DNA from 2 places in the Caballeronia sp. GAWG1-5s-s genome. Region 1 is predicted to be linked to the other one. Evidence: riboswitches for the same ligand, from Rfam matches in the RefSeq annotation. Region 1 holds a riboswitch; the other holds the start of a gene.
The links. A riboswitch is a leader RNA that binds a small molecule or an ion and turns the genes downstream of it on or off. The one in region 1 is predicted to bind cobalamin.
Positions count from the first base shown of each region.

Region 2: another riboswitch for cobalamin. It lies ahead of NCR34_RS03890 (TonB-dependent receptor domain-containing protein); the one in region 1 lies ahead of cobG (precorrin-3B synthase).

Region 1 is NZ_JALQDC010000022.1:419,220-423,629, forward strand. Features, by position in the region: gene NCR34_RS16210 (precorrin-2 C(20)-methyltransferase) at 1-597, opposite strand, end outside; gene NCR34_RS16215 (precorrin-8X methylmutase) at 594-1,220, opposite strand; gene cobG (precorrin-3B synthase) at 1,213-2,427, opposite strand; cobalamin riboswitch at 2,570-2,757, opposite strand; gene cbiE (precorrin-6y C5,15-methyltransferase (decarboxylating) subunit CbiE) at 2,842-4,050, shown strand; gene NCR34_RS16230 (cobalt-precorrin-5B (C(1))-methyltransferase) at 4,069-4,410, shown strand, end outside.
Region 2 is NZ_JALQDC010000003.1:310,984-315,393, reverse strand. Features, by position in the region: gene NCR34_RS03895 (FecCD family ABC transporter permease) at 1-835, opposite strand, end outside; gene NCR34_RS03890 (TonB-dependent receptor domain-containing protein) at 871-2,742, opposite strand; cobalamin riboswitch at 2,828-3,122, opposite strand; gene NCR34_RS03885 (ATPase) at 3,362-3,751, shown strand; gene NCR34_RS03880 (cell division protein ZapA) at 3,748-4,062, shown strand; RNA gene ssrS (6S RNA) at 4,167-4,349, shown strand.

The sequences.
Region 1 (4,410 bases):
CAACCCGAGATCGCTGAGCACGCGCCGCACTTTATCGAAGTTGCGGCCGAGCTTCATCACTACGGCTGCATCGGATGCTTCGAGCTTGCACTTCAACTCGTCTTCCGGCAGCACGCCGGACAGCACGCAGAGACTTTGATTGCGATAAACGAGGGGCACGCCGAGCACGGACACGCCGCCCAGCATCGAACATACGCCGGGCACGACATGCGCATCGAAACGTCCGGCGAGACGGTCGTGCAGATACATGTACGAGCCGTAGAAGAAGGGATCGCCTTCGCAGATCACGGCCACATCGCGGCCCGCTTCGAGATGATCCGCAATGGCGAGCGCGGCTTCGTCGTAGAACGCGCTGATGATCGTCTCGTAGCACAGCGGCGGTTCGAGCGCTTCGGTCGTCACTGGATAAACGAGCGGCAGGCGCGTCTGCGCGTCGTCGAGATGCGCTTCGATGATGCCGAACGCGTTGCCCTTCTTGCCCTTCGCGACGAAATACGTGACCACCGGCGCGGACTTCAGGAGCCGCAGCGCTTTCACGGTGATGAGTTCGGGGTCGCCCGGACCGACGCCGAGGCCATACAGGCGTCCGCTCATCATTCGTTCTCCGAAGCAAGTGCGTTGACTGCGGCGGCGGCCATCGCGCTGCCGCCGCGTCGTCCGTTCAATGCGACGAAGGGCACGCCGCGGCTGTCGGCTGTGAGCATCGCCTTCGATTCCGCCGCGCCGATGAAGCCGACCGGGAAGCCGAGAATGAGCGCGGGCTTCGGCGCGCCGGCATCGAGCATGTCGAGCAGATGAAAGAGCGCGGTAGGCGCGTTGCCTATCGCGACGACCGCGCCTTGCAAATGCGGCCGCCAGAGTTCGAGCGCAGCAGCAGAACGCGTGTTGCGCATGGCGCGGGCGCGCTCGGGCACGGACGGATCGCCGAGCGTGCAGATGATGCGGTTATCGGCCGGAAGACGCGCCTCGGTGATGCCGTGCGCGACCATGCGGGCATCGCAGAGTATCGGCGCGCCGGCTGCGAGGGCCGTGCGTCCCGCGTCGCCTGCGCCGGGAGAGAAGCGCAGATCGTCGACGATATCGACCATGCCGCACGCGTGAATCAGCCGTACGGCGAGCTTTTCGAGGTCGCGTGGTATCGCGCTCAGGTTTGCTTCGGCGCGAATCGTCGCGAAAGACTGGCGGTAAATCTCGGCGCCGTCGCGGATATAGTCAAGCATCGGCATGGCTCCGGGCGAGCCACGCGGCCGCCTCTTCGATAGATACGTTTGGTGCGACGAGGCGCGCGTCGACATGCAAGTCATAGCGTCCAGGCGACACCGCGATCAATGTGTTCGCGACGGGATGCGCGGCGGCGCACGAGCGTTCGCAGCCGCTTAGATGCACATCGTCGTGCATAGGCAGCAGCGCGGCGAGGCGGTGCGCGTCGGCTTTGGTATCAGCGCGACTCTTCGCGCAGCCCGACGAACCGGCGCACGCGATGAGACGCGCGAGCGGATGATCTGCGCGCGTGACGAGGCCGAGCGCGTTCATGCGGTCGCGCACGTGTTCAGCATGCTGCGGCATGACGCCGGGTACGAGCACGCCTTGCCAGGGCGTCATCAAGAGCCGGCCTTGCGCGTGTGTCGAAGCAAGATCGGCGAGCGCGTCGAGCGTGGCGGCGTCGAGCCGTCCGAGTTGCGTCTGCGCGCCGACATACCCGTGCCCGCCGTCCGGCATCGGATGCGCCCCGAAGCGCAGCGCGTCGTTGACCGGCGCGCGACGCCAGGCAGTGTCGATAGGATCGAACGAAAGCATCGCGAGAAAGCGCGTCACGCCGATTCGCGCGAGCAGGTCACGCATGCGATGTTCGTCGTTCGAAGCGAGCGCAACGAACGCGCGCAGCACCGCGATGACGAAGTCCGCGGCATGCTCGCGCGCGATGCTGCCGAGCGCGGGTGAGTCGTTCATACGATGCGGCATGGAGCCCGCGAAACCGAACGCGTAACGCCCGCCGTCGCCGAGCGCGGAAAGCCAGAGATCGTGCGAATGATCGAGCATCGCCAGCCGTTCGCCCCCGTCGACTTGCAGCGCGAACTTCGGCGACAACGCGTGCAGCGCGGCATCGGCCTGCATCGCGGTGACGATGGCGGCGGCAAGGCCGCGCGTGGCGTCGCTCGCGAGCGGACTCAGCATCACGTTGCGCAAGTCGTCGCCGCCGTCGGCTTGCGGACCGAGGCCCGCGTTCAGCGCGATATCGACGAGTTCCGCGTGGGCATCGGCGCGAATGCCGCGCAGTTGCAGATTCGCACGATTGGTCAGCTCGATGACGCCCGAGCCGCACCGTACGGCCGCGTGCGCGACGGCATGCGCCGCGTGCGCGTGGAGCTCGCCGCCGGCAAGGCGCAGGCGCGCGAGCCCGCCGTCGCGCGCCTGCACGATGCGCATGAGGCCGGGACAAGCCGAGGGCCGCGATGTCGGAAAAGAAGCGTTCAAAAGCGTGACCGGTGCGATTCTCGCTTCGGGCGATGCCACCGGTACACCCCGCCCGGACGGCGTCGCGCGAATAATGCGTGTAAAGCGTGCTGAGCGTGGAAAGCGTGAGTCGGCAGGTCTCTTGGCTGGCAGGTCTGCGCCCGCGCCGGCCTTCCCGGTATAAACCAGTGGCAGTGGAGCGCGGACTCGCTGCGTACAATTGCGGGGGCAGCCACAGTTTCGCTGTGTTCCCTGTTAGGCCCGCGGGTTGAACCGTTGGGCACCGACGTACCGATGTATTATGCCCGCTTTTATCGACCATCAGAACGCTTCGTGCAGGGCATCGTCGCATGAAGCGCGTCGCGAACCGCAAGGAGGGGACGCCCCATGTCGAGCTGGCTGACCGTGGTAGGCATCGGCGAGGACGGCTGGCAGGGCCTCAGCCGCGCGGCGCGGCGCGCGCTTGTCGAGGCCGGCGCGATTCACGGCGGCGAGCGTCATCTTGCGCTCTTGCCTGCGAGCATCGCTGCGCGCCGCGTGCCGTGGCCCAGCCCGTTTTCTCTCGATGCCGTGCTTGCCGAGCGCACGTGCGGCATGCCCGTATGCGTGCTCGCGAGCGGTGATCCCATGTTCTTCGGCGTCGGCGCGACGCTCGCTCGCGAGCTTTCCGTCGACGAGATGCGCGTGATTCCCGCGCCTTCGTCCCTGTCGCTCGCCGCTGCGCGTTTGCACTGGGCGTTGCAGGACGCGCGCTGCGTGTCGCTTGTCGGGCGGCCCGTTGCCTCGCTGCTCGCGCATGTGTTTCGCGGCGAGCGCCTGCTGGTCCTGAGCGCGGACGGCGCGACGCCCGCTGCGATCGCTTCGCTCTTGACGGCGCATGGATTCGGCCCGAGCCGCATGACCGTGTTCGAGCATCTCGGCGGCGCGAACGAACGCCGCATCGACGAGCGCGCGGACGACTGGCGCGAGCCATTCGTGGCGTCGCTCAATCTCGTCGCCATCGAATGCCGCACGCATGCGGGTCATGCCGGTCCGCCGCTCACGCCCGGCCTGCCCGACGACGCCTATCGTCACGACGGCCAGTTGACCAAGCGCGATGTGCGCGCCGTCACGCTCGCGCGCCTTGCGCCGCAGCCGCGCGAACTGCTGTGGGATGTGGGCGCGGGCTGCGGGTCGATCGGCATCGAATGGATGCGCGCGCATGTGTCCTGCCGTGCCATCGCCATCGAAGCGAACGAGGGCCGGCAGCGTTTGATCGAACATAACCGCGATGCGCTCGGCGTCCCCGCGCTCCAGCTCGTCAAGGGCGAAGCGCCAGCGGCGCTCGCGGGCCTTCCCGCGCCCGACGTCGTGTTCATCGGCGGCGGCGTGACCGTGCCGGGCGTGCTCGATACGTGCTGGTCGCGACTGCGTCAGGGCGGGCGGCTCATTGCGAACGCGGTCACGCTGCAGAGCGAAGCCGCGCTCGTCGACTGGCGCGCGCGGCATGGCGGTGAACTCGTGCGCATCGGTGTCGCGCATGCGGAACCGCTCGGCGGCTTCGATACCTGGCGGCAAGCGTTGCCCATCACGCTGCTCTGCGCGAGCAAGCCTTGACCGCATTCGACGCTCATCATGCGTGACGAGACATCGGAACAACCCGCGCCGCTCAGAAGCGGCTACACGACCGGAAGCTGCGCGACCGCGACGAGTCTCGCAGCCGCGCGTCTGTTGCTGACCGGGCAGATGAGCGATCGCGCGGAGATCGTGTTGCCCAAGGGCCAGCGCGTCACGATGAAGCTCGAATTCTGCCGCTTGATCGACGGCATGCGCGATGCAGCGGAAGCGGGCGTCATCAAGGATGCAGGCGACGATCCGGACGTGACGCATGGCGCGCTGGTGTTCGCGCGCGTGCGTCTCTCGGCGGATAAGGGCGTGCGCTTTCACGCCGGGCCGGGCGTGGGCACGGTGACGCGG
Region 2 (4,410 bases), on a different contig from region 1:
GCTGGTCGTTGCCGAACGCGAGCCGCAGCAGATGCGGCACCACGAGCCCGACGAAGCCGATGGTCCCCGCCGTCGTGACGGCCGCCGCCGCCGCGAGCGATGCCACCAGATACACCCGCAGCCGCACGCGTTCCACCGGCACGCCGAGCGAACGCGCCGTGGCTTCGCCGCGCAGCAGCACGTTCAACTGCGGCGCGCACGGCACGATCAACGCGAGCGCCACGCCGAGCGCGAGCATCGCGGGCCACGGCGTCGATGCGCCGTTGAGGTCGCCGGTCAGCCAGAAGATCATGCCGCGCAGCCGGTTCTCCGGCGCCACGCTGAGTATCAGCGTGATGAGCGCGCCCCACCCCGCCGCGACCACGACGCCCGTGAGCAAGAGCCGTGGCGATGCGTCCTGTTCGCCGTGCCACACGTGCGTGCGCGCGAGTCCGAGCACCAGAACGATGGATGCGAGCGCGCCCGCGCACGCGGCGAGATCCACGCCCCACCACGGCATCGACGCGAGCATCGCGGAAAGCGCGAACGCCGCCGCGCCGCCGGATACACCGAGCACGTAGGGTTCAGCGAGCGGATTGCGCAGCAGCACTTGCAGCAGCGCCCCGGCGAGCGCGAGCAGCGCGCCCGACGCGAAGCCCGCGAGCGCGCGCGGCAATCGCAAATTCAGCACGATTTCGTCGGCGATATCGGGCGTGGCCGCATGCGCGTGCAGCAGCGCGGCGATGGCGCGCGATGGCGGCAGCGCGACGCTTCCGAGCGCGAGCGACGCCGCCAGCACGCCAAGGGCCGCCGCCGCGAGCGCGAGCCAGATCGCGGCGGCGCGGCCTGCGTGCATCGCCTTCATCGGGCGGCGCGCGTCAGCGGCGTGGCTCACGACGGATGCCAGCCGATCGTGACGTAAGCGCCGCGACGCGGCGTGTTGTACGAGTAAGCCAGTTCATAGTTGCGGTCGAACAGGTTGTCGATGCGCGCATTCACGTACCACGACTTCGTGATGTCGTATTGCGCCGAAAGATTGACGACGCCGTAGCCCGCGAGCGTCGAATCGTAGTCGCTGCGCGCGCCGCTCACGATCCATTCGCCGCCCACGCGCCAGCGCCCGATCGAGCGATGCGCCGACAGCGACGCGAAGCGCCTTGCGCGACGCGTGAGGTCTTCGTGATTCGTCTCGTCGACCGGATTCTGAAACGTCACACTCGCGCGCACGTCGGTTGCGCCCACGTGTCCCGCCCACGATCCCTCGACGCCCTGCACCTTCGCGCGCCCGACGTTCTGCGCGGTATAGAAGCCGCTGCTGTCGCCCACGTAGTCGATCAGATTCGAATAGCGCGTCTCGAACGCCGTCACGCGCACCACGCCGATCTGGTCCGATGCGTACTGCAACGCGGCCTCGGCCGAATGGCTGCGCTCCGGCTGTATCGACGGATTGCCGCTGAACGGATAGTAGAGATCGTCGAAGCTCGGCGCGCGAAACGCCGCCGCGTAGCTCGCGCTCGCGCGCCAGTGCGAATCGAAGTTGTACGCGTAGCCCAGATAGTAGCTGTTCGCGCTGCCGAAGTCGGAATACTGGTCGCGGCGCACGTTGGCCTGCACTTCACTCGGACCGAAGCGGCCGACATAGCCCGCGAAGACGGAGTTCACATGCCGGTCGGGCGCGCTGAACTGATCGGAGTCGAGCGACTGGTCGAGATGCTCGTAGCCGAACACGAGCTTATGCGCCTCGGTGAGCCGGAAGTCGTTCTGCCACAGATACTGATGATTCTCCGAGTCGAAGCGGCTCGTGTAGACGCCGTTGTGCTCGATATTCGCCCGGTCTTGCCCTTGCGCGACGGTGAAGTGCGTCGTCCAGTTGTCGGTCAGCTTGCCGTTCGCGAACACCGACGCCGAGCGCACGCGATCATGCGATTCGTTGAGATCGGTCGGCACGCCGTAGGGATCGTCGAAGCTGTTCACGCCGTTCGATTGCAGAAAGCGCACGCCTGCGTCCCACTTGTCGCTGAACTTGTGGCGCAGCGTCGCGGCGACGCTTTCGTTCAGATAACCGTTCGCGTTCGGATTCGCGGCGGGCGCGAGCGCGGGATCGATCGACGAGAAGCCGTCGGTCTTCTCGCGCGACACGTTCAGGCTGAACGTGGTGCGGCCCCCGGCATCGAGCGCGCCGTCGACGCCCGCCGACTGCCGCTGCGTGTGATAGCTGCCGTATTCGGCTTCGAAGTGAAAGCGCGGCGGATGTGCTTCGCCCTCCTTTGTGAAAATCTGCACGACGCCGCCGATCGCGTTGGACCCATACAGCGCCGACACGTTGCCGTTGACCACTTCCACGCGGCCGGTCTGATCGAGCATCAATTGCGACAACTGGGCCGCGCCCAGAGAGACGGATTCGACGCGCACGCCGTCGATCAGCACCAGCGATTGCGTCGACGACGCGCCGCGTATGAAGACGCCCGAGGTTGCGCCCGGCCCGCCGTTGCGCGTGATCTGCACGCCGGGCGCAAGCGCGATGAGCCCGAGCACATCGTTTGCATTGCTGTCGGCGATGTCTTGCGCGTCGAAGAGCGTCGCCTGCGGGATGGAATCGGCGAGCGGTTGCGCGCCGCGCGTCGCCGTGACGACGACGGGCGCGAGCGTCTGCGACGGAGAATCGGAATCGGCGTGCGCGGCCTGGACAAGCGGCGCACTCGCGGCGGCGCACATCACGACGCGCGCCGCGCGACGAATGAGGCCGGACGAAGGCAAAAGCATGTGTGGAGCGTTCCCGTTGGAGACTGGCGCGTGCCCCGCTCCCCGCGAGGTCTGTGCGCGACGCACGCGCCGTCTTGCAAAGCATCGGCGCGCTGGACGATTGGCCGGTATCCGGGCTGGCGACGCATCGTCCCGCCTTCCCGCGCTTCGAAGCGCAGTGGCGCCGACACGTTTCTTGCAGTCGCGTCTCGGATGGCAAACGACCACGGAGCAACAAGAAGAAACGCGCGAGGGACGACTTGCAACTTGCGTTGCGGTCGCTTACCGTTGCGGGGGCAGCACAGGTTGGCGAGCCGCGCGAGGCGAGACAACGCTTCCTGTTTCCCGTTTGACTGCGCCGCAAGAAAGGCGGCGCGAGCACCAAAAGTGCGGCAAGTGTAGGAGCGCGCATGGGGGCCGTCAAGAAGGCGCGCGCCCCGTCATCGCGAGGCTTGAGCGACGAGCGAGCAACGAGCAAGCGTCGTCAGCCACGCATCCGAGTGCGTCACGCGCGGCCATTCCGCACATGAATACGCGGCGATGCGCGCAAGATCGCGTGTTGTTACGTCTCGAAACGAGACAATTATCGGAAGCACCGTTGAACCGCGCTAAAATGCCAGGTCTTTAGAGGACGCAGCACATGCTCAACGAACTCGAATCACTGTCAGGGAACATCGGCCGGCTGATCAAGATCAGCGAGCGCCACAATCAGGCGCGTCTCGCGCTCGAAGCACAAATCGAACAGCTGCGCGCCGATTACGCCAGCGTTCAGGCCGAACTCGCGCAGGTTCGCCACGAGCGCGACACGCTGCAAGGCGAACGCGATTCGCTGTCCGCGAAGATCGACGACGCGCAAGTGCGCCTCAACGCGATCCTCGAAAAACTGCCGCGCGGCAAAGCGCATCATGCCGAGAGCGACAATCAGCTCGATCTTCTGAACGCCGAATCCAGCGCGTCGCGCGAAGCGCAGCACGAACATGCGCACGCGGAAGAAGTGCACGGCGAGCAACATCAAGGAGAGAAGGCATGACGACCACGCAGATCGAAGTATCCATTCTCGGCCAGCAGTATCGTCTCGCGTGCTCGCCGGAAACCGAGGCCGCGCTGCGCGAAGCCGTGGCCCGCGTGGATGCCGAAATGAACAAGGTGCGCAACGCAAGCAGCGTGCGCGGAACGGACCGTATTGCCGTCATGGCCGCGCTTTCGCTCGCGTCCGAATTACTGAAGCTGCAGGAAAGCGTGCGCCACGGCGAAGCATTTCCGGCCGAGGAAATCCGCCGCACCATGCATTCGATGAACGAGCAGCTCGGCGCTGTCATTGCGCAATATGAAGCGCACTGACGGTCATGCGCTGATCTAATCAGCGTCGCGATATCCATCAAAAAAAGATACCGCGAGAAACGCAGGCAAGGGCTGCAAGGACCAAACGTTTGGTGTACAGTGAGGTTTCCCTGCCTGGTACGCCAAGGTCATATATTCCTTGAACCAATGCTACATTGGCACGGTTGCGGAACGTTGCAGCACGGGCGCGCGCGTCACTCTGTCTGATGTACCCGAAGTGTTGCTTACCGCGACCAATCTTGAACCCAGGTTCAGGATGCCGGCCTAGCGGCTGAGGCGGGGACCTTATTTCTGGAAGCACGAACGGCATCGGTTCTTACCGGTGCCGTTTTCATTTGCATCGCCCGA